One region of the Pseudomonas arsenicoxydans genome, then DNA from elsewhere that is predicted to be linked to it. Evidence: predicted binding sites of a transcription regulator. Region 1 holds the regulator's gene; the other holds the start of a gene.

What was found. Region 1 encodes FliA, which starts transcription of late flagellar genes. Its sites were predicted from a motif close to CTAAAGTTTNNNNNNNNNNNGCCGNTAA; they were not measured.
Region 2: a site for FliA is predicted at 9,656-9,683, ahead of motA (flagellar motor stator protein MotA). Genes of this name have one in related genera too.

What each region holds. Positions count from the first base shown of each region.
Region 1 covers NZ_LT629705.1:2,893,125-2,904,784, forward strand. Annotated here, with positions in the region: gene flhF (flagellar biosynthesis protein FlhF) at 1-884, shown strand, start outside; gene fleN (flagellar synthesis regulator FleN) at 1,001-1,831, shown strand; gene fliA (RNA polymerase sigma factor FliA) at 1,828-2,568, shown strand; gene BLQ41_RS13455 (chemotaxis response regulator CheY) at 2,735-3,106, shown strand; gene BLQ41_RS13460 (protein phosphatase CheZ) at 3,130-3,918, shown strand; gene BLQ41_RS13465 (chemotaxis protein CheA) at 3,973-6,204, shown strand; gene BLQ41_RS13470 (protein-glutamate methylesterase/protein-glutamine glutaminase) at 6,254-7,399, shown strand; gene BLQ41_RS13475 (flagellar motor protein) at 7,399-8,139, shown strand; gene motD (flagellar motor protein MotD) at 8,155-9,045, shown strand; gene BLQ41_RS13485 (ParA family protein) at 9,089-9,877, shown strand; gene BLQ41_RS13490 (CheW domain-containing protein) at 9,879-10,763, shown strand; gene BLQ41_RS13495 (chemotaxis protein CheW) at 10,853-11,338, shown strand; gene BLQ41_RS13500 (DUF2802 domain-containing protein) at 11,339-11,660, shown strand, end outside.
Region 2 covers NZ_LT629705.1:487,468-499,127, reverse strand. Annotated here, with positions in the region: gene parC (DNA topoisomerase IV subunit A) at 1-160, shown strand, start outside; gene BLQ41_RS02235 (PqiC family protein) at 337-1,050, shown strand; gene BLQ41_RS02230 (AhpA/YtjB family protein) at 1,375-2,907, opposite strand; gene serB (phosphoserine phosphatase SerB) at 3,043-4,257, shown strand; gene BLQ41_RS02220 (molecular chaperone) at 4,350-6,131, opposite strand; gene asd (archaetidylserine decarboxylase) at 6,309-7,169, opposite strand; gene BLQ41_RS02210 (rhodanese-like domain-containing protein) at 7,188-8,003, opposite strand; gene BLQ41_RS02205 (HDOD domain-containing protein) at 8,047-9,585, opposite strand; gene motA (flagellar motor stator protein MotA) at 9,752-10,603, shown strand; gene motB (flagellar motor protein MotB) at 10,607-11,638, shown strand.

The DNA.
Region 1 (11,660 bases):
TACAACTCGGCTCCCTGGCCTGGAATCAGCTGCAAGGCAGCCGCCCGGCCCAGGCCAACCTCTGGCGTCGCCTGCAACGCATCGGCTTGTCCGGCCCGTTGTCGCGCGATCTGCTGGCAATGATTACCGATATTGAAGAGCCTCGTCAGGCCTGGCGCATGCTGCTGGCGCACCTGGCGCGGATGATCGCCACACCTGAAGTCGAGCCTCTGGAAGAGGGCGGCGTGATTGCCATGGTCGGCCCCGCCGGCATGGGCAAGACCACCACCCTGGCCAAGCTCGCGGCCCGTTATGTGCTCAAGTACGGCGCGCAAAACATCGCGCTGGTGAGCATGGACAGCTACCGTATCGGTGCTCAGGAACAACTCAAGACGCTGGGCCGGATCCTCAATGTGTCGGTAACGCACGTTGATCCGGGCCAGTCGCTGGTCCAGGCACTGGAACCATTGCTGCGCAAACGCGTGGTGCTGATCGATACCGCCGGCCTGCAGGCCAGCGATCCGGCACTGCGCATGCAGCTGGAAAGCCTGGCCGGACGTGGCATCAAATCAAAAAATTACCTGGTGTTGGCAACCACCAGCCAGAAACAGGTTCTAACGGCCGCTTATCATAGTTACAAGCGCTGCGGGCTCGCTGGCTGCATCCTGACTAAACTGGATGAAACGGCAAGTCTGGGAGAGGTGTTAAGCCTGGCAATCAGTCATGAATTGCCGGTGGCCTACCTGACGGATGGCCCGCGGATTCCGGATGATTTGCATCTGCCGCGTCGTCATCAGTTGGTCAGTCGCGCCGTTAGCGTGCAAATGCAGGAAGAACCCAGCGAAGAAGCCATGGCTGACATGTTCGCTGATATTTACCACAGTCCGACCAAGCAGGTTGGCTGAGGTAGTAATGAACAGTTTTCGTACCTACATCGATGGTCTGCCATGCATTGTTCCGTTTGAGAACGCGCAGCCAGTAATGTGGCCTCCGTCTATGCAAGACAAGGTAAAGAAATAACATGGGCAGCATGCATCCCGTACAGGTGATCGCGGTGACCGGCGGCAAGGGTGGCGTCGGCAAGACTAACGTGTCAGTGAATTTGTCACTGGCCCTGGCTGAGCTCGGCCGTCGCGTCATGCTGTTGGACGCCGACCTGGGGTTGGCGAACGTCGACGTCCTCCTGGGACTGACACCCAAACGTACCCTGGCCGACGTCATCGAAGGCCGCTGTGAGCTGCGCGACGTTCTGTTGCAAGGCCCCGGCGGAATCCGCATCGTCCCGGCCGCGTCCGGCACCCAGAGCATGGTTCATCTGAGCCCGGCTCAACACGCCGGCCTGATCCAGGCCTTCAGCGATATCGGCGACAACCTCGACGTCCTGGTGATCGATACGGCTGCAGGTATTGGTGACTCGGTAGTCAGTTTTGTTCGCGCAGCGCAAGAAGTCTTGCTGGTGGTATGCGACGAGCCGACCTCGATCACAGACGCCTACGCACTGATCAAGTTGCTGAACCGCGATTACGGCATGAACCGCTTCCGCGTGCTGGCCAACATGGCACAAAGCCCGCAGGAAGGTCGCAACCTGTTCGCCAAGTTGACCAAGGTCACGGACCGCTTCCTCGACGTCGCCCTACAATACGTTGGCGCTGTGCCTTACGACGAAAGCGTATGCAAGGCTGTGCAGAAGCAACGCGCCGTCTATGAAGCCTTCCCGCGCTCCAAATGCGCCCTGGCGTTCAAGGCGATTGCGCAGAAGGTCGATACCTGGCCGTTGCCTGCCAACCCGCGTGGGCACCTGGAGTTTTTCGTTGAGCGTCTCGTGCAACAGACCGCAGGACCCGTCCTATGACAGCCAGTGGCTACAACCTCTACAAGAAGTCGGCACGTGACGCGCAGTACGAGCTGATCGAGCGTTACGCGCCACTGGTCAAACGCATTGCTTACCACCTGCTGGCACGTCTGCCAGCCAGTGTTCAGGTTGAAGATCTGATCCAGGCCGGAATGATCGGCCTGCTTGAAGTGTCGACCAAATATGACGCCAGCAAGGGCGCGAGTTTCGAGACGTACGCGGGCATTCGAATCCGCGGCGCGATGCTCGATGAAGTTCGCAAAGGGGACTGGGCGCCACGTTCGGTCCACCGCAATACCCGCATGGTCAGTGACGCAATTCGCTCGATTGAAGCTAAAACCGGTCGTGACGCTAAAGATCACGAGGTTGCGGCCGAACTCCAATTGAGTCTCGACGATTATTACGGGATTTTGAACGACACCTTGGGCAGCCGCCTCTTCAGTTTCGACGACCTGTTACAGGACGGTGAACACGAAGGGCTGCATGAGGACGGCGCCAGTGCTCATCTGGAACCGTCACGCGATCTGGAAGATGAACGCTTCCAGGCGGCGCTGGCGGACGCGATTGCCAATTTGCCGGAGCGTGAGCGACTGGTGTTGGCGCTGTACTACGACGAAGAGCTGAACCTCAAGGAAATCGGTGAGGTCCTTGGGGTCAGCGAATCCCGGGTCAGCCAGTTACACAGCCAGTGCGCGGCCCGCTTGCGGGGGCGTTTGGGGGAGTGGCGAGCGCGCTGAAGGCAGTGTGGGGACACTGCGAGCGGGACCGGTGCGGGATTTACTGCACCGGTCGCGATCTGTTGTGCTCCAGACAGTCATCGAGTGCATTGCCGGATTGATTGAAATGGCGTGTCCAGGTGCTGGGCGCGTTTAAGACTGCTTGGAGGTCGAATTGGACAAGAACATGAAAATCCTCATCGTTGATGACTTCTCAACGATGCGGCGGATCATAAAAAACCTGTTGCGTGACCTTGGGTTCACCAACACGGTCGAGGCTGACGATGGCACTACCGCCATTCCGGTTCTCAACAGCGGCAGCATCGACTTTCTGGTAACGGACTGGAACATGCCTGGCATGACCGGCATCGATCTGCTGCGCCACGTGCGCGCCGATGAAAAGCTCAAGCACCTGCCAGTGCTGATGGTCACCGCTGAAGCCAAGCGCGAGCAGATCATCGAAGCGGCCCAGGCCGGTGTAAACGGCTATGTGGTCAAACCCTTCACGGCCCAGGCGTTGAAAGACAAAATCGAAAAGATTTTCGAACGCATCGGTTGAGACACTGCGTCACCGGGGGAGCTATGGACAATAACGAATCTTCACAGGGCGATTTTGAATCGACCCTGAAAAAACACGCGGTCGAATTGGTCAACAGCCTTGAAAAGGGCAAGTTCGGCGATGCTGTGCAACTGATCCATGAGCTCAATCAGACCCGTGACCGCGGCCTGTATCAGGAGGTGGGCAAGCTCACTCGCGAGCTGCATAGCGCGATCGTCAATTTCCAGATTGACCCGAACATGCCGCAAGCCGAGGAAGTGTCCCAGATCACCGATGCCACCGAGCGTCTGGGGTATGTGGTCAAGCTGACCGAGGCCGCTGCCAACCGCACCATGGACTTGGTGGAAAACGCCACGCCGCTGGTCAACGGCCTGAGCAATGAAGCTCAGGCGTTGAGCACGGATTGGGGACGGTTCATGCGTCGTGAAGTCGGGGCTGAAGAGTTCCGCGAGTTGGCGCGGCGGGTCGACGGTTTCCTGACACGCAGCAGCGAAGACAATCGCGTGGTGTCAAGCAACCTCAACGACATCCTACTGGCTCAGGATTACCAGGACCTCACCGGTCAGGTGATCAAGCGCGTGACCCAATTGGTCACCGAAGTTGAAAGCAACCTGCTCAAGCTCGTGCTCATGGCCAGCCAGGTAGACCGCTTTGCGGGTATTGAACATGACCGTGAAGCGATGCTGGCTGAAAAAGATCCACAAAAACATCTCTCTCAGGGTGAAGGTCCGCAGATTCATGCCGATAAAAGAGAAGACGTTGTGTCCGGTCAGGACGATGTGGACGATTTGTTATCCAGCCTAGGATTTTAGAGTTTTAGATTCTAGGTTTTTTAGGTTTTTAGACCTTTAGGAGCACCCCCCTTAATGAGCTTCGGCGCCGATGAAGAGATCCTTCAGGATTTCCTGGTTGAGGCCGGCGAGATTCTAGAGCAACTGTCCGAACAGCTGGTCGAGCTTGAAAGCCGACCGGATGATGCGGATCTGCTCAATGCAATTTTTCGCGGTTTTCACACTGTAAAAGGGGGCGCCGGCTTCCTCCAGCTCAACGAGCTGGTGGAGTGCTGTCACATCGCCGAGAACGTGTTCGACATCCTGCGCAAGGGTGAGCGTCGCGTCGACTCGGAACTGATGGACGTGGTTCTCGAAGCGCTGGATGCGGTGAACGGCATGTTCACCGAAGTCCGCGAACGCAGCCCGATCACGGCTGCGACTCCAGAATTGCTTGCGGCACTGGCCCGCCTGGCCGAGCCGCAAATCGCTGATGAAGCAGCGCCGGTGGCTGAAGTGGTCCAGGCTCCGGCCGCTGAAGAGTCGGGCGACATCACCGATAACGAATTTGAACAACTGCTGGACTCGCTGAACGCCGTCAAGGCTCAGGCTGAAGCGCCGGCGGCTGCGCCTGTGCAATCGGCACAAGCGGCGGCAAGTGACGAAATCACCGATGCCGAGTTCGAGTCGTTGCTCGATCAACTGCACGGCAAAGGCCAGTTCGCTGTCGATGCGGTGGCAGCGCCTGCGCCTGCGGCACCGGCTGCCCCGAAAGCGGCAGGCGACAGCTCCGACATCACCGACGACGAATTCGAGGCATTGCTCGACCAGTTGCACGGCAAGGGCAACTTCGCCGTTGATGCGCTGGAATCGGCCATTGCTTCCGTACCCGCTCCGGCTGCGCCGACCGCTAAAGCGGCCGGCGGTGATCTGATCTCCGATCACGAGTTCGAATCACTGCTCGACGAATTGCATGGCAAAGGCAAGTTCACCGAAGTAGGCACCGGCACCGTGGTGACCGCTCCTGCTGCCAAGGCACCTGCTGCTGCACCGAAACCAGAACCTAAAGCTGAAGCGCCGAAACCGGCTGCCGCCGCTGCACCGGCACCGGCTCGCGCCGCGCCGTCCGCGCCGCCACCGGAAAAACCGGCCAGTGAAGCCGAGACCACTGTGCGGGTTGATACCGCGCGTCTCGACGAAATCATGAACATGGTGGGCGAACTGGTATTGGTGCGTAACCGCTTGGTCCGTCTGGGCCTCAACAGCGGCGACGAAGCCATGTCCAAGGCCGTGTCGAACCTCGACGTGGTCACCGCCGATCTGCAGACCGCGGTGATGAAGACCCGGATGCAACCGATCAAGAAGGTCTTCGGACGCTTCCCGCGTCTGGTTCGCGATCTGGCTCGCCAGCTCAAGAAAGAGATCATCCTGGAGCTGGTCGGCGAAGAAACCGACCTCGACAAGAACCTTGTGGAGGCCCTGGCCGACCCGCTGGTCCACTTGGTGCGCAACGCGGTCGACCACGGCATCGAGTCGCCGGAAGAGCGCGAAGCCTCGGGCAAGTCCCGCGGCGGCAAAGTGATCCTCGCGGCCGAACAGGAAGGCGACCACATCCTGCTGTCGATCTCCGATGACGGCAAAGGCATGGACCCGAACGTCCTGCGTTCCATCGCGGTAAAGCGCGGTGTGATGGACAAGGACGCGGCCGATCGCTTGAGCGACACCGAGTGCTACAACCTGATTTTCGCACCCGGGTTCTCGACCAAGACCGAGATCTCCGACGTGTCGGGTCGTGGCGTGGGCATGGACGTGGTGAAAACCAAGATTTCCCAGCTCAACGGTTCGATCAACATCTACTCGACCAAGGGCCAGGGCTCGAAGATCGTCATCAAGGTCCCGTTGACCCTGGCGATCATGCCGACGCTGATGGTCATGCTCGGCAACCAGGCGTTTGCGTTCCCACTGGTGAACGTCAACGAGATTTTCCACCTCGACCTCTCGACCACCAACGTGGTGGACGGCCAGGAAGTGGTGATTGTGCGGGACAAGGCGCTGCCGTTGTTCTACCTCAAGCGCTGGCTGGTCAGCTCCGCCGCTCACGAAGAGCAGCGTGAAGGCCATGTGGTGATCCTTTCGGTGGGCACTCAGCGGATCGGCTTCGTCGTCGATCAACTGGTGGGCCAGGAAGAAGTGGTCATCAAGCCATTGGGCAAAATGCTCCAGGGAACCCCGGGCATGTCGGGCGCCACCATCACGGGTGACGGTCGCATCGCGTTGATTCTCGATGTTCCGAGCATGCTCAAGCGTTACGCCACGCGGCGTATTTGATTCTGGTGGAGCGGGGCGACCAAGCCTCGCTCCATCTAACGGAGTGTTTATGGCAGTCAAAGTCCTGGTGGTGGACGATTCGGGGTTTTTCCGCCGCCGCGTCTCGGAAATTCTTTCAGCGGATCCGAATATCCAGGTCGTCGGTACGGCGACCAACGGAAAAGAGGCGATCGATCAAGCGCTGGCCCTCAAGCCAGACGTGATCACCATGGACTACGAGATGCCGATGATGGACGGCATCACAGCGGTGCGGCACATCATGCAGCGCTGCCCGACCCCGGTGTTGATGTTCTCCTCGCTGACCCACGAAGGCGCTCGCGTTACCCTCGATGCGCTGGACGCCGGTGCAGTGGATTTCCTGCCGAAGAATTTCGAAGACATCTCCCGTAACCCGGAGAAGGTCAAGCAACTGCTGTGCGAGAAGATTCTCAGCATCTCGCGCAGTAATCGTCGTGCCAACACCTACAGTGCGCCGGCCCCGGTCGCCGCGCCAACCCCTGCGCCTTCAAGCGTCAGCAGCTACGGCAGCAGCGTGCCTGCGCGTCCGGCAGCGGCACCGATTCCGGCGCGTAGCTACGCCCCGACATCGTCCTCGACATCGACGGGCCCGTCCTCGCCAGCGCCGAAACGCAAAGCCTACAAGCTGGTGGCCATCGGCACGTCCACGGGCGGTCCGGTTGCCTTGCAGCGGGTGTTGACCCAGCTACCGGCCAATTTCCCGGCTCCGATCGTGCTAATCCAGCACATGCCGGCCGCCTTCACCAAGGCGTTCGCCGAGCGTCTGGACAAGCTGTGTCGCATCAGCGTCAAGGAAGCCGAGGATGGAGACATTCTGCGTCCGGGCCTGGCGCTGCTGGCACCGGGTGGCAAGCAAATGATGATCGACGGCCGTGGCGCGGTGAAAATCCTGCCGGGCGACGAGCGTCTGAATTACAAACCTTGCGTGGACATCACCTTCGGTTCGGCAGCCAAGTCCTACGGCGACAAAGTTCTGGCGGTCGTACTGACCGGCATGGGCGCAGATGGTCGTGAAGGTGCGCGTCTGCTCAAGCAGGGTGGCAGTGCGATCTGGGCTCAGGATGAGGCGAGCTGCGTGATCTATGGCATGCCGATGGCCATCGTCAAAGCCGACCTCGCTGACGCGATCTACAGCCTGGACGATATTGGCAGGCATCTGGCCGAGGCGTGCATCTGATGGATGTTTTAAGCCTTATCGGGATCATCATGGCGTTCGTCGCCATCGTTGGCGGCAACTACCTGGAAGGCGGTCACCTCGGGGCGCTGGCCAACGGCCCGGCCGCGCTGATCGTCATCGGCGGGACCATTGGCGCAGCGTTGTTGCAATCGCCGATGAGCGCTTTCAAACGCGCCATGCAAATCCTTGGCTGGATTCTGTTTCCGCCTCGTGTCGATCTGGCCGGTGGGGTTGATCGCGTAGTGAACTGGAGCCTGACGGCTCGCAAGGAAGGTTTGCTCGGTCTGGAAGGCGTGGCCGATGCCGAACCCGACAGCTACTCGCGCAAAGGCCTGCAACTGTTGGTGGATGGCGCGGAGCCGGAAGCGATTCGCAGCATTCTGGAAGTGGATTTCTACACCCAGGAAAGCCGCGACATCGAGGCCGCCAAAGTCTTTGAAAGCATGGGCGGCTACGCGCCGACCATCGGCATCATCGGTGCGGTGATGGGCCTGATTCATGTCATGGGCAACCTGGGCGATCCTTCGCAACTGGGCAGCGGCATTGCCGTGGCCTTCGTCGCGACCATCTACGGCGTGGCCAGTGCCAACCTGGTGTTGCTGCCGGTTGCCGCCAAGCTCAAGTCCGTCGCGTTGCGCCAGTCGCGTTATCGCGAAATGTTGCTGGAAGGGATCCTGTCGATCGCCGAAGGTGAAAACCCTCGCTCTATTGAGTTGAAGCTTCAGGGCTTCATGGATTGATGGGGGATATGGATCATGGCGCGTCGTCGGCAACCTGAAGAACATGTAAACCATGAGCGCTGGCTGGTTTCCTACGCCGACTTCATCACGTTGCTGTTCGCGTTCTTCGTGGTTATGTACTCGATTTCGTCGATCAACGAAGGCAAGTACAAGGTCATTTCCGAAGCGTTGATCGGGGTCTTTACCGACTCCGACCGCGCCCTCAAGCCGATTCCGATCGGTGAAGAGCGACCGCAGACGGTGACCCCGGCCAAACCGCTGGTCAAAGACGCCGAGCAGGTTGACGCAGGTATAGCCGGAGCCAGCGATCCGCTGAAAAGCATCGCCGATGACATCAGCGCGGCGTTCGGTGACTTGATCAAGTCCAACCAGATGACCGTGCGCGGCAACGAGTTGTGGGTTGAGATCGAACTGAACTCCAGCCTGTTGTTCGGCAGTGGCGACGCCATGCCCAGCGACATGGCGTTCAACATCATCGACAAGGTCGCGCATATTCTGAAGCCGTTCGACAACCCGATTCACGTCGAAGGCTTTACCGACGATCAGCCGATCCGTACCGCGCAATACCCGACCAACTGGGAGCTTTCCTCGGCCCGTTCGGCGAGCATCGTGCGCATGCTGGCCATGCAGGGCGTCAACCCGGGTCGCCTGGCGTCAGTGGGTTACGGCGAATTCCAGCCGGTGGCCAATAACGCCACCGCCGAGGGCCGGGCACGCAACCGTCGCGTTGTGCTGGTCGTGTCGCGAAATCTCGATGTACGCCGCAGCCTCACGGGCACCGGAACCGCTAATGCAAAACCGGACGCCGCGTTGAAGCGTGCTGGCACACAAACTGCACCGACCCCGGTCAAGTCGCCGGGACGAGAGAGCGCCGTCAATTCTCCGTCACCTGCATTAACACGTTGAGCTATTTCTCGGTCGACCTTGTCGACCGGGAGGAACAATCCGAATGAGAGTCTGGGCCGTTGCCAATCAAAAGGGTGGTGTTGGTAAAACCACTTCCTCTATCGCTTTAGCCGGGTTACTGGCGGAGGCGGGCAAGCGCGTGGTCGTGGTCGATCTCGATCCGCACGGCTCGATGACCAGCTACTTCGGATACGACCCCGACACTCTGGAACACAGCAGCTACGACCTGTTCCTGCACAAGGGCAGCGTGCCGCAAGGCTTGCCCGGTCAATTGCTGCTGCCGACCAGTCATGAACACATTTCGCTGTTGCCATCGAGCACCGCGCTGGCCACGCTTGAACGTCAGTCGCCGGGCCAGAGCGGCTTGGGCCTGGTGATCGCCAAGAGCCTGGCGCAGCTGTGGCAGGACTTCGATTACGCCGTCATCGACAGCCCACCGTTACTTGGTGTGCTGATGGTCAATGCGTTGGCGGCGAGCCAGCAATTAGTGATCCCGGTACAGACCGAGCACCTGGCCGTCAAAGGCCTGGAACGCATGGTCAACACGCTTGCGATGATCAACCGCTCACGCAAAGTGGCGTTGCCGTTCACCATCATTCCGACCCTGTTCGACCGCCGCACCCAGGCTTCCCTCGGGACGCTTCGCGTGCTGCGCGACAAATATCCGGAAGAAATCTGGCAAGGCTATATCCCGGTCGATACCCGTCTGCGTGACGCAAGCCGGGCGGGGCTGACGCCTTCGCAATTCGATGGCAAGAGCCGTGGCGTTCTCGCGTATCGCGCATTGCTCAAGCATTTGCTGGCCGCACAACTTGTCCCGCAGGTGGCGTGAGATGAATCGCCCGGTGAAAATCACGTCGCGTCCGCAACTCGCGCTCCAGTCTTACCTGGACAGCTTGCTGATGGAGGCGACCGAAGAATTGCCGTTGGAAGTCGAAGCAGTTGCTCAAGTCATCGAGGTCGTTGAAACGGTCGAGGTCGAAGCGGCGCTGGACGAGTTCCAGGCGGCGGTGCTCGAAGAGCAGGCCCGCGATGCGCACCAGCCTGCTGTCGTCACGGCCCCGGTTGCCCCTGTCGTTGAGACAGCGCCGGTCGCGGTGATCGAAGCGCCGGCACCGATTCTGGCACCGGTCTCGACGCTCGCACCGCTGCTGCAAACCCTGGTGCCGCCGGTGGTCGAAGTCCATCTGCCGCCGAGCAACACGCCTCCGCCGGTGGAGACCGACGGTCGTCCGTCATGGGCCGCCGAACCGTTCGAATGTTTGCTGTTCGATGTCGCCGGGTTGACCCTGGCGGTGCCGCTGGTGTGCCTGGGTTCCATTTATTCCCTGGCAGGCCACGAGCTGACGCCACTGTTTGGCCAACCGGAATGGTTTCTCGGGATCCTGCCGAGCCAAGCCGGCAACCTGAAAGTCCTGGACACCGCGCGCTGGGTCATGCCCGACCGCTACCGCGACGACTTCCGCCAGGGCCTGCAATACGTCATTTCGGTTCAGGGCTACGAATGGGGGCTGGCGGTGCATCAGGTCAGCCGCTCGTTGCGCCTGGACCCGAACGAAATCAAATGGAGAAGTCATCGAGGTCAGCGGCCGTGGCTCGCCGGCACGGTGATTGAGCACATGTGTGCGCTGCTGGACGTCTCCGAACTGGCCGAGTTGATCGCCAGCGGCGGGGCAAAGCACATGGGTGGCAGCAAGCCGCTACATAAACCGACATAACAGCCGACATAACAAGTATGCGACGGCATTGTTGAATGCCGCCACACAGAACACACGCCGCCAGAAGCGGTTTTTCGAGGGGTCAGGGTATGAGTAATCAAGCGACGAATGCAAAAGGTTCTGAAGATCCGATCCTGCAATGGGTAACCTTCAAACTGGACAACGAAACCTACGGCATCAACGTGATGCGCGTTCAGGAAGTCCTGCGTTACACCGAAATCGCCCCGGTCCCGGGTGCCCCGAGCTACGTGCTGGGCATTATCAACCTGCGCGGTAACGTGGTCACCGTGATCGACACCCGTCAGCGCTTCGGCCTGATGAACGCCGAAATCAGCGACAACACCCGTATCGTCATCATTGAAGCCGACAAGCAAGTGGTCGGGATCATGGTCGACAGCGTGGCCGAAGTGGTTTACCTGCGTCAGTCGGAAATCGAAACCGCGCCAAACGTCGGTAACGAAGAGTCCGCCAAGTTCATTCAAGGCGTGTGCAACAAGAACAACGAACTGCTGATCCTGGTCGAGCTGGACAAGATGATGAGCGAAGAAGAATGGTCGGATCTGGAGAACATCTGATTGATTCTTGAGGTAGCGGTCATTGTCCTGTTCCTTTTCTGGGCAGGCACGCTGGCAATGTTTCTGGCGTACATTCGCGCTCAACGTCAGGTAGCCGCGCAACAGGCCCAGGGTGATGCGCTGCGCGATCAGCGCATCAAGGACCTGGCCAAGCGCGTTGACGACTATCAAAGCGGCAGCGTGCGCATGGGTGAAGCCCTGCACGAACTGCGCGCCGTGGTCAGCCCTCTGCCGGACAAACTGGCCCAGCTGGAGCAGCGTGACCCGTCGAGCCTTTCGTTCGCCCAAGCGGCGCGGTTGGTGGGGATGGGCGCTACCGTTG
Region 2 (11,660 bases), 2.4 Mb from region 1:
GCCGGAGGGCGCCACGCTGGTGTTGCAGGCCGGAAAACGTACCTTGTCACTGAAAGCAGACGACCTCGAACACTACAAAGGTGAGCGCGGCCGTCGAGGTAATAAACTGCCACGTGGCTTCCAGAGGGTAGATGCGCTGCTCGTCGAAAACCTCAATTAAGCGTCCTAGAGCGCTCGATCTACGATTTAACGCGTAGATCGACGCTTTGCCGCTGGAGTCGGAACGCATATTCACGGATGATATGGCCTTTCAAGCGCCGGCGTGGCCGAGCGTTCTTCATATTTATTGAGTATTTTCACTGTGGCTAGCCTTGTGGCAACCACCTGGATGGGACGATGACTGCTCTGCGCCTTCCTTTTATTTTGATGCTCGCTGGCGTTCTTGGCCTGGCGGGTTGCAGCGTTCATCAACCGGTGTCGCTGTATCAGCTGGACAGCGGTAGTCCGGCTCCGCCTGCGCAAAGCGCGGGCATGGCGGTATTGCTGGGCCCGGTAACGGTTGCGGATTACCTGCAACGTGAAACCTTGTTGCAGCGACAGCCCGATGGCAGCCTTCAGGCATCGACCGACGGTCGTTGGGCCGGGAGCCTGTCGTCAGACATCGATCAGTTGTTGCTGCGTCAGGTCGCCGGTCATCTGGACAGCCAGCGTGTCGTACTGGCGCCGGCAACCTTAGGCTTCACGCCGGATGTTCAGGTGCTGCTGACGATTACCCGTCTGGATTCGGGCGAATCGCAACCAGCGATCCTGGATGCGCAATGGCGTCTGATCGACCGTCGTGGTCAGGTTCGCGATAACCGCATCATTCATCTGCAAGAACAGCATGCTGGCGGTACGGCGGCTCAGGTTCAGGCGCAGGGTGTGTTGCTGCAACGTCTGGCCGAGCAATTGTCGGTGGCTCTAAAGCCGCTGGCTAACCAGCCACCCATTGCTGAAGCACCACGCAAGTCTGCTCCGAAACCTGCCGCACCGGCGGCCGAGCAGGAGAAACAGCCTAAGATCCCGATGGCCTCGCCAATCCGCACGGATATGGAAGTGTTCAGGTTCTAACGCTGGATTGATTCAACACAAAGCCCGCAGAGATGCGGGCTTTGTTGTTTCTGCAAGTTGATGATCTCTGGTGCTGCTGGTGGCCCCTTCGTCGGAACGCTGCCCGGAGCAATCCTTGATGATCGTTCCCACGCTCTGCGTGGGAATGCCTCCAGGGACGCTCTGCGTTCCAGCCTCACCTCATCCCAAAGCCTGGCACCGATGTGACGCGGAGCGTCACGGGCTGCTTTCCCACGCAGAGCGTGGGAACGATCAGCCACAGGCAACAAAAAGCCCGCAGACGATCACTCGTGTGCGGGCTTCTTCACTTCTGGGCTTTAAGGCTTACGCCCGACGCTCATGCATCCGCGCCAGTTGCCGTTCCAGCATCGACGGATAAGGCTCCATCAACCGTTCCACGCAGCAAGCGCCCTCAGGGCTGGCAATCGGACGAATCCGCGCGCGCTGACGAATCAGCGCATCGTCACCGATCTTGCGTTCCACCAGCAGCAGGTTGCGACTGTGTTGCGACAAGGCCAAGGCGTCCTGAGCGGTTTCGGTCAGCAGCAGGTCGATCTGGCTCAGCCCGAACAACCCGTCGCCCAACGTCAGGCCCAACTGCAATTGCAGGGTGATGCCACTGTCCGCGACTTCGATCTGCAGCTGATGGCCCAAGGCTCGCAACAGCTCACCGCAGCAGATCGCGTTGGTCAGGTAGTCGTCACCGCTGTCCTCGGTGTGGAACAGCATCAGCGTGCTGCCGTCGTTCAGGGTGTGCAGCTCGCTCTGGTACAACGAGGCCGCCTGATCAAGGCAATCGCGATAGCGTTTGAGCAGTTCTTCCAGACGGGTACGTGGCAGACGACGCAGTTGATCTTGTGCGCCCAGCTGCACGGCCAGCACCGCGCTGTGCTGTGGCACGTTCGACACGACCGGTTTTGCCAGTGCTATTGGCGCGCTGGTAGCCGATTCGTCAATCAAGTCGGCAAACGCGTCATCGTCATCATCGTCTTCGACAGTGCTGACACTGCGCCGTGGCGCAGGCTTGAGGCCCGCCACAGGCTTGGTTTCGTCAAAGCTTGGGTCGCGCAGGTTGCGCACTTCGAAGGACGGCTCGTTATCGTCGGCGTCTTCGTATTCGCTATCGTCCACCTCGGGCTCCGGGGCAGGCGCAGGCTCGGCCGGTTCCGGCGCGAAGTTGGCGTGCAGCTGGCGGGCCAGGTCGCCGATCTCATCCTGACGCTCGGTGGCCGGGGTGTATTCGTCGATATTGCGCAGCCACACGCGCAGTTGCAGCAGTGGCGTGGAGATGTGTCGACCCAGGCGCAGGCTCAAGGCCAGGGACAGGGCCAGCAGGATCGCACTCAAAATGCCCATGCTTTGCAGGCTGATGGTCATCGGCTGCTGGAACTGATCCATGTCCAGGCTGATGCGCAGTTGCCCGGCGGTCACGTCCTGGAAGGTGATCTTGCTCTGGTACATGCCCTCGGCTTCGCCCAGCAGGCTGTGCTTGGGACGTTGACCGGCTTCGGCGAGGATGCGGTTATCCACGCTATAAATGGCGGCGTGGGCCACCAGTTTGTTTTTGGTCAGGTTGTTGAGCAGCACGTTGAGGCTGAGGATGTCGTTGGACACCAACAGCTCCGTGGCGGAGGTGGCGGTCTGCGTGGTCAGGCTTTCGCCCAGCGCATCTGCCTGCTCATGCATGGCCTGCTTGAACTGCAAACCCATCACGCAGGCATAGATGACCAGGGCCAAAGCGACCAGGATCACGTTATGGCTGGCGATGCGCAATGCAATCGGTACACGGCGATGGCGCAGTGCCCGGAAGATCAGCAGAAAGAAGTTATCGGTTTTTACTGGCGTAGGCCGGTTCACTTGAGCTCGGCTCTTTTGTCCGTGAAGTTGACGCGCAGTATAGCGACAGGCCCCAGACCGGCAAAGCGTTGACGGTGCCCGATGGTCACTGAAAGTGGGTAGAATGCGGTTTTTTTCCACCTGCGGGGGTGCGCCTTGCGCGAAATCGTCCTGATAAACATCACGGGAGTCGACCGTCCGGGTCTGACTGCGGCCATAACTGGCGTTCTGGCTCAGGGTGGTGTGAACATTCTCGACATCGGTCAGGCGGTGATCCACGACACTCTGTCGTTCGGCATCCTGGTTGAAATTCCTGGTACCGAGCAAGGCAAGTCAGTGCTCAAGGACATCCTGTTCAAGGGATACGAGCTTGATCAACAAGTCCGATTCACCCCGGTATCCGAAGAGGATTACCAGCAGTGGGTCGGCAATCAAGGCAAAAAGCGCCACATCGTGACCCTGTTGACCCGCAAAGTGACCGCCGGTCAATTGCAGGCCGTGAGTTCGATCACCGCCAAATATGGTCTGAACATCGATCATATCGACCGCCTGTCCGGTCGCATGCCGCTGGACACCCCGGCCGACAAGGGCAAGGGCTGCATCGAGTTTTCCGTGCGTGGCGAGGCGGCTGATCCGCAGGCACTGCGGGCTGAATTCCTCAGTGTCGCGCAGGAACTGAACGTCGACATCGCCTTCCAGGAAGATTCGCTGTTTCGCCGTAACCGCCGTCTGGCGGTGTTTGACATGGACTCGACGCTGATCGAGGCCGAAGTCATCGACGAACTGGCCAAGGCCGCCGGCGTGGGCGATCAGGTGTCTGAAATCACTGAACGCGCGATGGCCGGCGAGCTGGATTTTCGCGCCAGCTTCAAGGAGCGCCTGGCCTTGCTCAAGGGGCTGGACGTCAGCGTGCTGGACTCGATCGGCGCATCCCTGCGCCTGACCGAAGGCGCCGAAACACTGTTCGCCGAGCTCAAGCGTCTGGGCTACAAGACCGCAATCCTGTCAGGCGGCTTCACCTACTTCGCCAAGCAATTGCAGGCAAAGCTGGGTATCGATTACGTGTTTGCCAACGAACTGGAAGTGGTCGACGGCAAGGTCACCGGCGTGGCAGTCGAGCCGATTGTCGATGCGCAGCGCAAGGCTGATCTGCTGCGTGAGCTGGCGCATAAGGAAGGTTTGCGCCTGGAGCAGACCATCGCGGTCGGTGACGGTGCCAACGATTTGCCGATGCTGGCGATTGCCGGTCTGGGTGTGGCGTTCCGCGCCAAGCCGCTGGTGAAACAGTCGGCGAAACAGGCGATTTCCACCCTCGGGCTGGATGGGGTGTTGTACCTGTTGGGTTTCCGGGATCGTGACGGGCAGCTCTGATTAAAGATCAAAAGATCGCAGCTCCTACAGTTCACGCAATTCTCTGTAGGAGCTGTCGAGTGAAACGAGGCTGCGATCTTTTGCTTTCGGGATCAAAGCGACTTCCACAACGAATCAAACTCCTCCTCAACGCCGCTTTCAGCGGCGTTGTCGTTTCTGCTCGCTTCCAGCGAACGATAAGCAAATTGATTGAAACTGTTGGTACTCGCCACCCGCCGATCGAGCCCGGCCCGGCGCTCCTGGCCGTTGGTGTTGATCAGCACTTTGTTGCCCTCCTGGAATGGCAGGCGCGGTGCTAGCAGGGTGGCGGGCAGGTCGATGGCGCTGATCTCGGGCAGCAACAGGCCGCGCAGGTATTGGCTGTGATCATCCCGCGAGCGCACCAGTTGCAAGCCGCACGGCTCGGCGTAAGGCGCAACCTGTTCGATGCCCATCTGCGTGCCGCCGCCACGCACCTGGCGAATCCAGCGTACTACTGCAATGCTCCAGCCTTTATTGACGGAGTCCTCAATCCCGACCATCTCGCCAGCCTGTAGCTCGGCGGGCACTGCGCCGGGCCACGCCAGGCAATATCCACCGGGGCTGTGATTGATGATTGGCAGGACGTAGGTCGGAAAATGCCGATTGCTGTCGGCGGCGTCCTTGCCGTCATCGTTCTGCAATTGCGGGTATTCAATCTCTTCATAAGGCAGCAGGGCATCGGCGCTGGCGTTGGGCGCAGCATCGAACGCCTGGCTCCATTGGTCCTTTCCCTGGCCTGTCAGGGGCAGTGCCGAGAATTTCGCGAGCCGGGTGCCGGGGTTTTTCAGAATGTCGCTGAATGAGCGTTGCCCGCCCAGGTAAAAGTGCAGCGCGCTCATGCCCACGCACAGGGTCAGAGTGCCTTGGCCGACGGTACGTTGAAAGCTGCGCTCGGCCGCCTGTCCCCAGGCGGCGTGCAGGTGTTGCAGCGTATCCAGGGTCAAGCCGGCGGGTACCGGCAGCGGTGTAGAGCCACTGTTATTGCCCTGCAGATGCGCTTCGATGGCGGCGACCAGGGGCTGAGGATCAACCCCCAGCAAACTGTCCTGCTGCTCGGCCCTGAACTTGGAGCGATAGCGCGGCCCGATGTCGAGGTCCGGTGCGACGGCAAACAGCCCTACTACGGGGTTGGACGGCTGCAGCTTGATCCATTGGCTCCAAGGCTCCAGTACCTCGGCGAGCCGGGCGATCTGGTTCTGGCGCAGTTGGTTGCAGCGTGCGGCGCCCAGCAACAGGGCGACCACGTAAGTCTGTTCGATGCTCAGGGTTCGCGTCTGGCTGGCCAGTTCATCACGCAGGCTCAAGTGCTGGAGTTTGTGCGCGCAGGCAATCCGATACAGCTGGTGCAGCTCCAGCCACAGGCCTTCCGGCACCGGGCAGTAGAGTTGCGTCGCACGGATCAGGGGGCCATTGAGGCAATGGATCGCCCGCTGTAGCGCCTGTGCCAGCAATGGCGCCCGGTCTTTGCTGAAACGCGGTGTGATACGCACGACGATCTGTTTGTAGCCGGTCGCCAAGTGATTTTGCAGCGCTTGGCAGAGGTTGGCGATCTTGCGCGAGCGCTCGTCGAGCACAATGGCTTGATGCAGAAAATGCCGTTCCAGGTGTTTGCAGACGAAATACACCTCGGGTCGCAGCAGTTCGAGCAGTTGCAGGCGATTGTCGCTGGGGGTGAGCAGCTGGTTGAGTTCGCTCAGGCCCTGATAGAGCAGGCGAGCGGTTTCGCCGATGTTGGCTTTGGGCAGGTCGGCGATCCAGCGCTTGAGGTCGCGCGGCGTGGGTTCGCAGAACGACAGACGCAGTTGCGTCGGGATCGGGACACGTAACAACAGATGGGGGCTGGTCTCATTCATGCCGTGGAAAAACTCCAACCGGGAAATGGGCAGTGAATGACGTGACTGTAGCAGTTATGGACCTCGACTGTTTGTCTGTCAGGCGCATGCCGTTCGGGCTTTCCTGGACAAATCGAGCGACGGTGCTACAGCAATTTCCGCCCCGTCGAACTCATTCGGCGGGGCGGATCAGCCCGGTCAGGCCTTTGGCAGACCCAGCGCCTGGCCCATTTGAACCGGCGACAAGGCGCCGAGACCTTCAGCCCATTTCACCTGGTCCGGCCCGAACAGCACGACAGCCGTCGAACCCAGTTTGAAGCGACCCAGTTCTGCACCTTTTTCCAGATGGATTGGCGCGCGAGCGGCTTCGTCGTAACGGAAGGTTTTCAGTTCCCGCTTAGGCGGCGTCACCAGCCCGGCCCAAACGGTTTCAATCGAGGCCACGATCATCGCGCCCACCAGCACCACGGCCATCGGCCCGCGCTCGGTGTCGAAAATGCACGCCACGCGTTCGTTGCGGGCGAACAGCTCCGGTACGTTTTCAGCGGTGGTCTGGTTGACCGAGAAAATCCGCCCCGGGATGTAGACCATTTCGCGCAGGGTGCCGGCCAGTGGCATGTGCACGCGGTGGTAGTCTTTCGGTGACAGGTAGATCGTCGCGAAATCACCGCCCATGAACGGAGCAGCATTCGCCGCATCGCCGCCAAGCAATTCCAGGACACTGAAGCTGTGGCCCTTGGCCTGAAACACGCGACCGTGTTCGATCGGGCCAAGCTGGCTGACCGCGCCGTCGGCCGGGCTGAGAATGGCGCCTGGGGTTTCGTCCAGCGGGCGAGCGCCGTCTTTCAGTGCGCGGGTGAAGAACGCATTGAAGTGCTCGTAAGCAGTCAGGTCCTCAACCAGCGCCTGGGACATGTCCACCTGATAACGCTTGGCGAACCAGGCGGTAAAGGCGTTCTTGAACCAGCGTACGCGGCATTCGGCAATGCAGCCGGCCAGTCGTGACAGCAGGTGATGAGGCAGCAGGTATTGGCTGAGGATAAACAAACGCTTATTCATTAACTGTCCTTAAAAACCTTAAATTTCTACGGGCGTATCAGGGTGGTTGCCCCATTCGCCCCAAGAGCCGGCGTAGCCTTTGACCCGCGGATAACCGAGGGATTTGGCCACTAGATAGGTGAAGCCAGAGCGGTGGTGAGTCTGGCAGTGGGTAATCACTTCTTTGTCTTTGGTGATGCCGAGTTGTTCCAGGATCTGCGGCATGTCCTGCCGGATGCGCAGGTTGCGCGCCTGATCCATGCCGGCCGTCCATTCGAAATTCACCGCGCCGGGAATGTGTCCGGCCTTGGCCGCCAGCACTTTTTCGCCGGAGTACTCCAGCGGGCCGCGCGCGTCCCAGATGGCCAGGTCGGCGGCACCGAGACGGCTTTGCAGGTATTCACGGGTGGCAGTGGGTTCGTCGTGCAGGGTCAGCGCAACCGGGCCTCCCACAGATGGCGGGATCTGGATTGACATGGGCATGCCGTCTGCCAGCCAGGCCGTCAGGCCACCGTCGATGTAGTGGTATTTTTTATGGCCGATGACATCCAGCAGCCAGATGAAGCGCCCGGCCCAGCCGCCGCCTTCGTCGTCATACACTACGTAGACGGCGTCGGGGTTGTGTCCCAACTCGCCGAACAACGCTTCGAGGGCCGCTTGCGGCGGCATCAGCCCCGGCGCGGGCGCCTGGCCGAGTTGCGTACGTTTGGGGTCGACAAAGCGCGCACCAGGAATATGCCCTGCGGCATAACGGGCGCTGCTGGTCAGGTCCACCAGAATCAGTTCGCGGGACTCAAGGCGAGGGAGCAAGTCGCTCGGCTCGATGACCAGCGCCAAGCCAGAGAAGTCAGACATGTGAGGTCTCCAGAGCACAAAGGGAAAGGATTGTAACGCAGCCTTATTGGCCGCGGTGGCTAAAGCTGTGCAGGGCCTTTTCGATGCACTGCGCGGTTTTGCCGAAGGCTTGCACAGTGATCTCCGAGAACGGCCCGCCGCCCTGATCGGCAACAACGACCATGATCACTCGACCATTGTTGACCAATGAGCGCAGCAGCAAGTGTTCACCGCGAAACTGCGCGCGCAGGCTGACGGGTAATAAAGCTGAAAACTGCGCGTTGTTGGCCGGTGTCAGGCGCACTTGGGCCTGTTGCGAGAGCAAGCGTTGCAGCACGGTGCTCTGGCTGACCACAAAGTTCAGGCCTGCCGCTTCCTTCGTCAGCCCGGCCGTTTGATGCGCGCGCAAACTGGAGTGCGTACGGTCGGCCATCAAAATCATGACCCGCCGCATGCCGCACGCGACCAGTGCGTCTCGGGCCGAGGTGGTCAAGTGCATGGCGTTGGTGAAACGGCTCGGCTCGACCAGCAGTTCGGCGCATTGCTTGCGCCAGTTCGCCAAGTCTTCGGCGGTGGGCGCCGGGGCTGGCAGCAAACCGGCGTGAATACGGTTAATGCCCGTGGGCCATATTAGCGAGACGGCGGGGTGCCAGAGGTCCGGCATGGCGTGCTGGTGCGCGCTGTTTACCGCCTGTTGGTGCAATTGCTGCTGAACTTCGCTCATCGGCATTTGCAGATAAAGGCTGGTCAGGTACTGCCAGCGTTCACAATGCGGACTGTCCCAGGCGTGTTGCGCCGACAGCGCCAGACCATTGGCCAGCAACACAGTATTGGCGGGCTGATTGAGCCACCGGCGCAAGGTTGGATCGTCATCGAGGCGGTTTTGCTGGCGCAACGGATGGTCGACATCCCGGGCGATGCGCAGCACTTTGACCAGTTCGCGCTGCTCGTTCAGCAGCAGTCGATAGCCTTGCTGAATCCAGATCGGCAGGCGCCAGATATCCACCAGTGCCAGACAGATATCCAGAAGGCGCACGCCGAACAATTGCTTTTCGACGATGCGAGCCGACTCGCCTTTATGAATGACCCGCAACTCCCACTCTTCAAGCAATTGTGGATGAGTCAGCGCCATCGGCCACAGCGGTGAAAGAAACAGCAGGCTGCCCCAGTGGATGTCCTGCCACAAACGAGCCAGGCGACTGGCGAAAAAACCGTTGGCCTGTTGGGTCGCGTGCTGACTGATCAATTGAAGCTGACGCAGCGCAACCGGTATCTGTGACAAGGGTTCGGCGGGAAGTCGGGCGAGCAATTCTTCGGTGCGTTTCAAACCGAGGCGATTGATCGCCACCTCAAGGTTTTCAGCAGGCTCGGTCATGCTGCCGTGGGTGTGGCGGTTGGTTTCGCGAATCACACTCAAGGCCAGTGCCGGGCTTTCCTGGATCAGTTCGGCGATATCACGCAAAGAGCTTCGACTGTTGACGATGGCTTTGCAGACTCGGTCATGACTGTCTTGCGGAACCGGCAGGCGCACGCCATCGAGAAGCTTGACCCAGCCTTCGAGAGTGGTCGGTTTTGGAGTTGGAACGTTCGTTTCGTTAGCCATGGTTGGACGCGATCATCGTCTGCATTACCTATGCCCGGAACGGGCCAAATTGGCTTTTCGCCTGAACTGGCTATAGTCTGGCGCAGTTTTGCCGATAAGTAGAAGAAGAGATTTTTTAACTTCCGAATATGACCTTGAACCCGACTCAGTAAGTGCTCTCCTACCTATGGCTAAAATTATCGGCATCATCGTCGTATTCGCGAGCGTGCTCGGCGGATACGTGCTTTCACACGGCAAGATTGCCGCCCTTATTCAGCCTTTCGAGGTGATGATTATCGGTGGTGCGGCGCTGGGCGCATTTCTGCAGGCCAACCCCGGTTACATGACCATGCACGTGCTCAAGAAATCCTTGGGCATGTTCAGTTCGCGGTTCAACCACACGTTCTACCTGGAAGTGCTGGGCCTGATCTACGAGATCCTCAACAAGAGCCGCCGCGAAGGCATGATGGCCATCGAAGGCGACATTGAAGACGCCGCAGCGAGCCCGATCTTCGCCAAGTACCCGACTGTGCTCAAAGACGAACGCATGACCGCCTTCATCTGCGATTACCTGCGCATCATGTCCTCCGGCAACATGGCTCCCCATGAGCTTGAAGGCCTGTTCGACATGGAGCTTTACAGCCTCAAGGAAGACCTTGAGCACCCGTCCCACGCGGTGAACGGTATTGCCGACGCCATGCCTGGTTTCGGTATCGTCGCGGCGGTACTCGGTATCGTGGTGACCATGGCTTCCCTGGGTGAAGGCGATCAGAAATCCATCGGCCTGCACGTGGGTGCGGCCCTGGTCGGTACCTTCTTCGGTATTCTCGCGGCGTACGGTTTCTTCGGTCCGCTGGCCCATTCCCTGGCCCACGATGCCAAGGAAGAACTCAACGTCTACGAAGCCATCAAGGCTTCGCTGGTGGCTTCGGCTTCCGGCATGCCGCCATCGCTGGCGGTAGAGTTCGGTCGTAAGGTTCTGTACCCGGCGCACCGTCCTAGCTTCGCTGAGCTGGAACAAGCGGTCCGCGGTCGTTAAGCCATGGAAAATAACCAGCCGATAATCATCAAGCGCGTCAAGCGCATCGCCGGCGGGCATCACGGGGGCGCCTGGAAAATCGCCTTCGCGGACTTCGCGACGGCGATGATGGCGTTCTTCCTGGTGCTGTGGCTGCTGTCCACCGCAACGCCGGAACAGAAGATCGCCATCGCCGGTTACTTCAAGGACCCGGTCGGCTTCAGCGAAAGCGGCACGCCATACATCATCGATTTGGGCGGCACGCCGACCCTGGCGCCGGAGAACACCCTCAACCCCGAGGTGAAATCTCAGCCGCAGCCAGACAAGGTGACCGTCGACACCGATCAGGTCGAAGGCATGGCCGAGCAGGTGGAGAAGGAGCGCCTCGAACTGTTGCTGCAAGAATTGCAGAACAAGGTCGATGAAAATCCGCAGCTGCAAAAATTCAAGGACCAGATCCTGTTCGAAATCACACCGAACGGTTTGCGCATCCAGATCATGGACGCCGAAAACCGTCCGATGTTTGACTCAGGCTCGGCTCGCCTGAAACCGTATTTCGAAGACATCCTGCTGGCCATGGCCGACACCATCAAAGCGGTGCCGAACAAGATCAGCATCAGCGGCCACACCGATGCCAAGCCTTACACCGGCACCGGTGACTTCGGTAACTGGGAGCTGTCGGCCAACCGTGCCAACGCCGCTCGCCGTGCGCTGATTGCCGGTAGCTATCCGGATTCGCAGGTTGCCCGGGTCGTGGGTTATGCGTCGTCGTCATTGTTCGATCGCAAGAATCCGTTCAACCCGGTCAACCGTCGTATCGACATCGTCGTGCTGACGAAGAAGGCCCAGGAGGCCATCGAAGGCGCACAAGGTCCCGTTCCGGCTTCCGCGCCCGCGCCAGGTGAAGCTCCTGCCACACCGGTCGATCCAAATGCATTACCGCCGGACCAGCAACCGGTACCGGCCCACGAACTGCGTGAACGCTTGAACCTGTTCGAGGATGCGGCGCCGAAACCGGGTGCACCGGCCAAACCGGCTGATTCGCCAAAGCAGTGATCCACAACAAAAAAGCCGACAG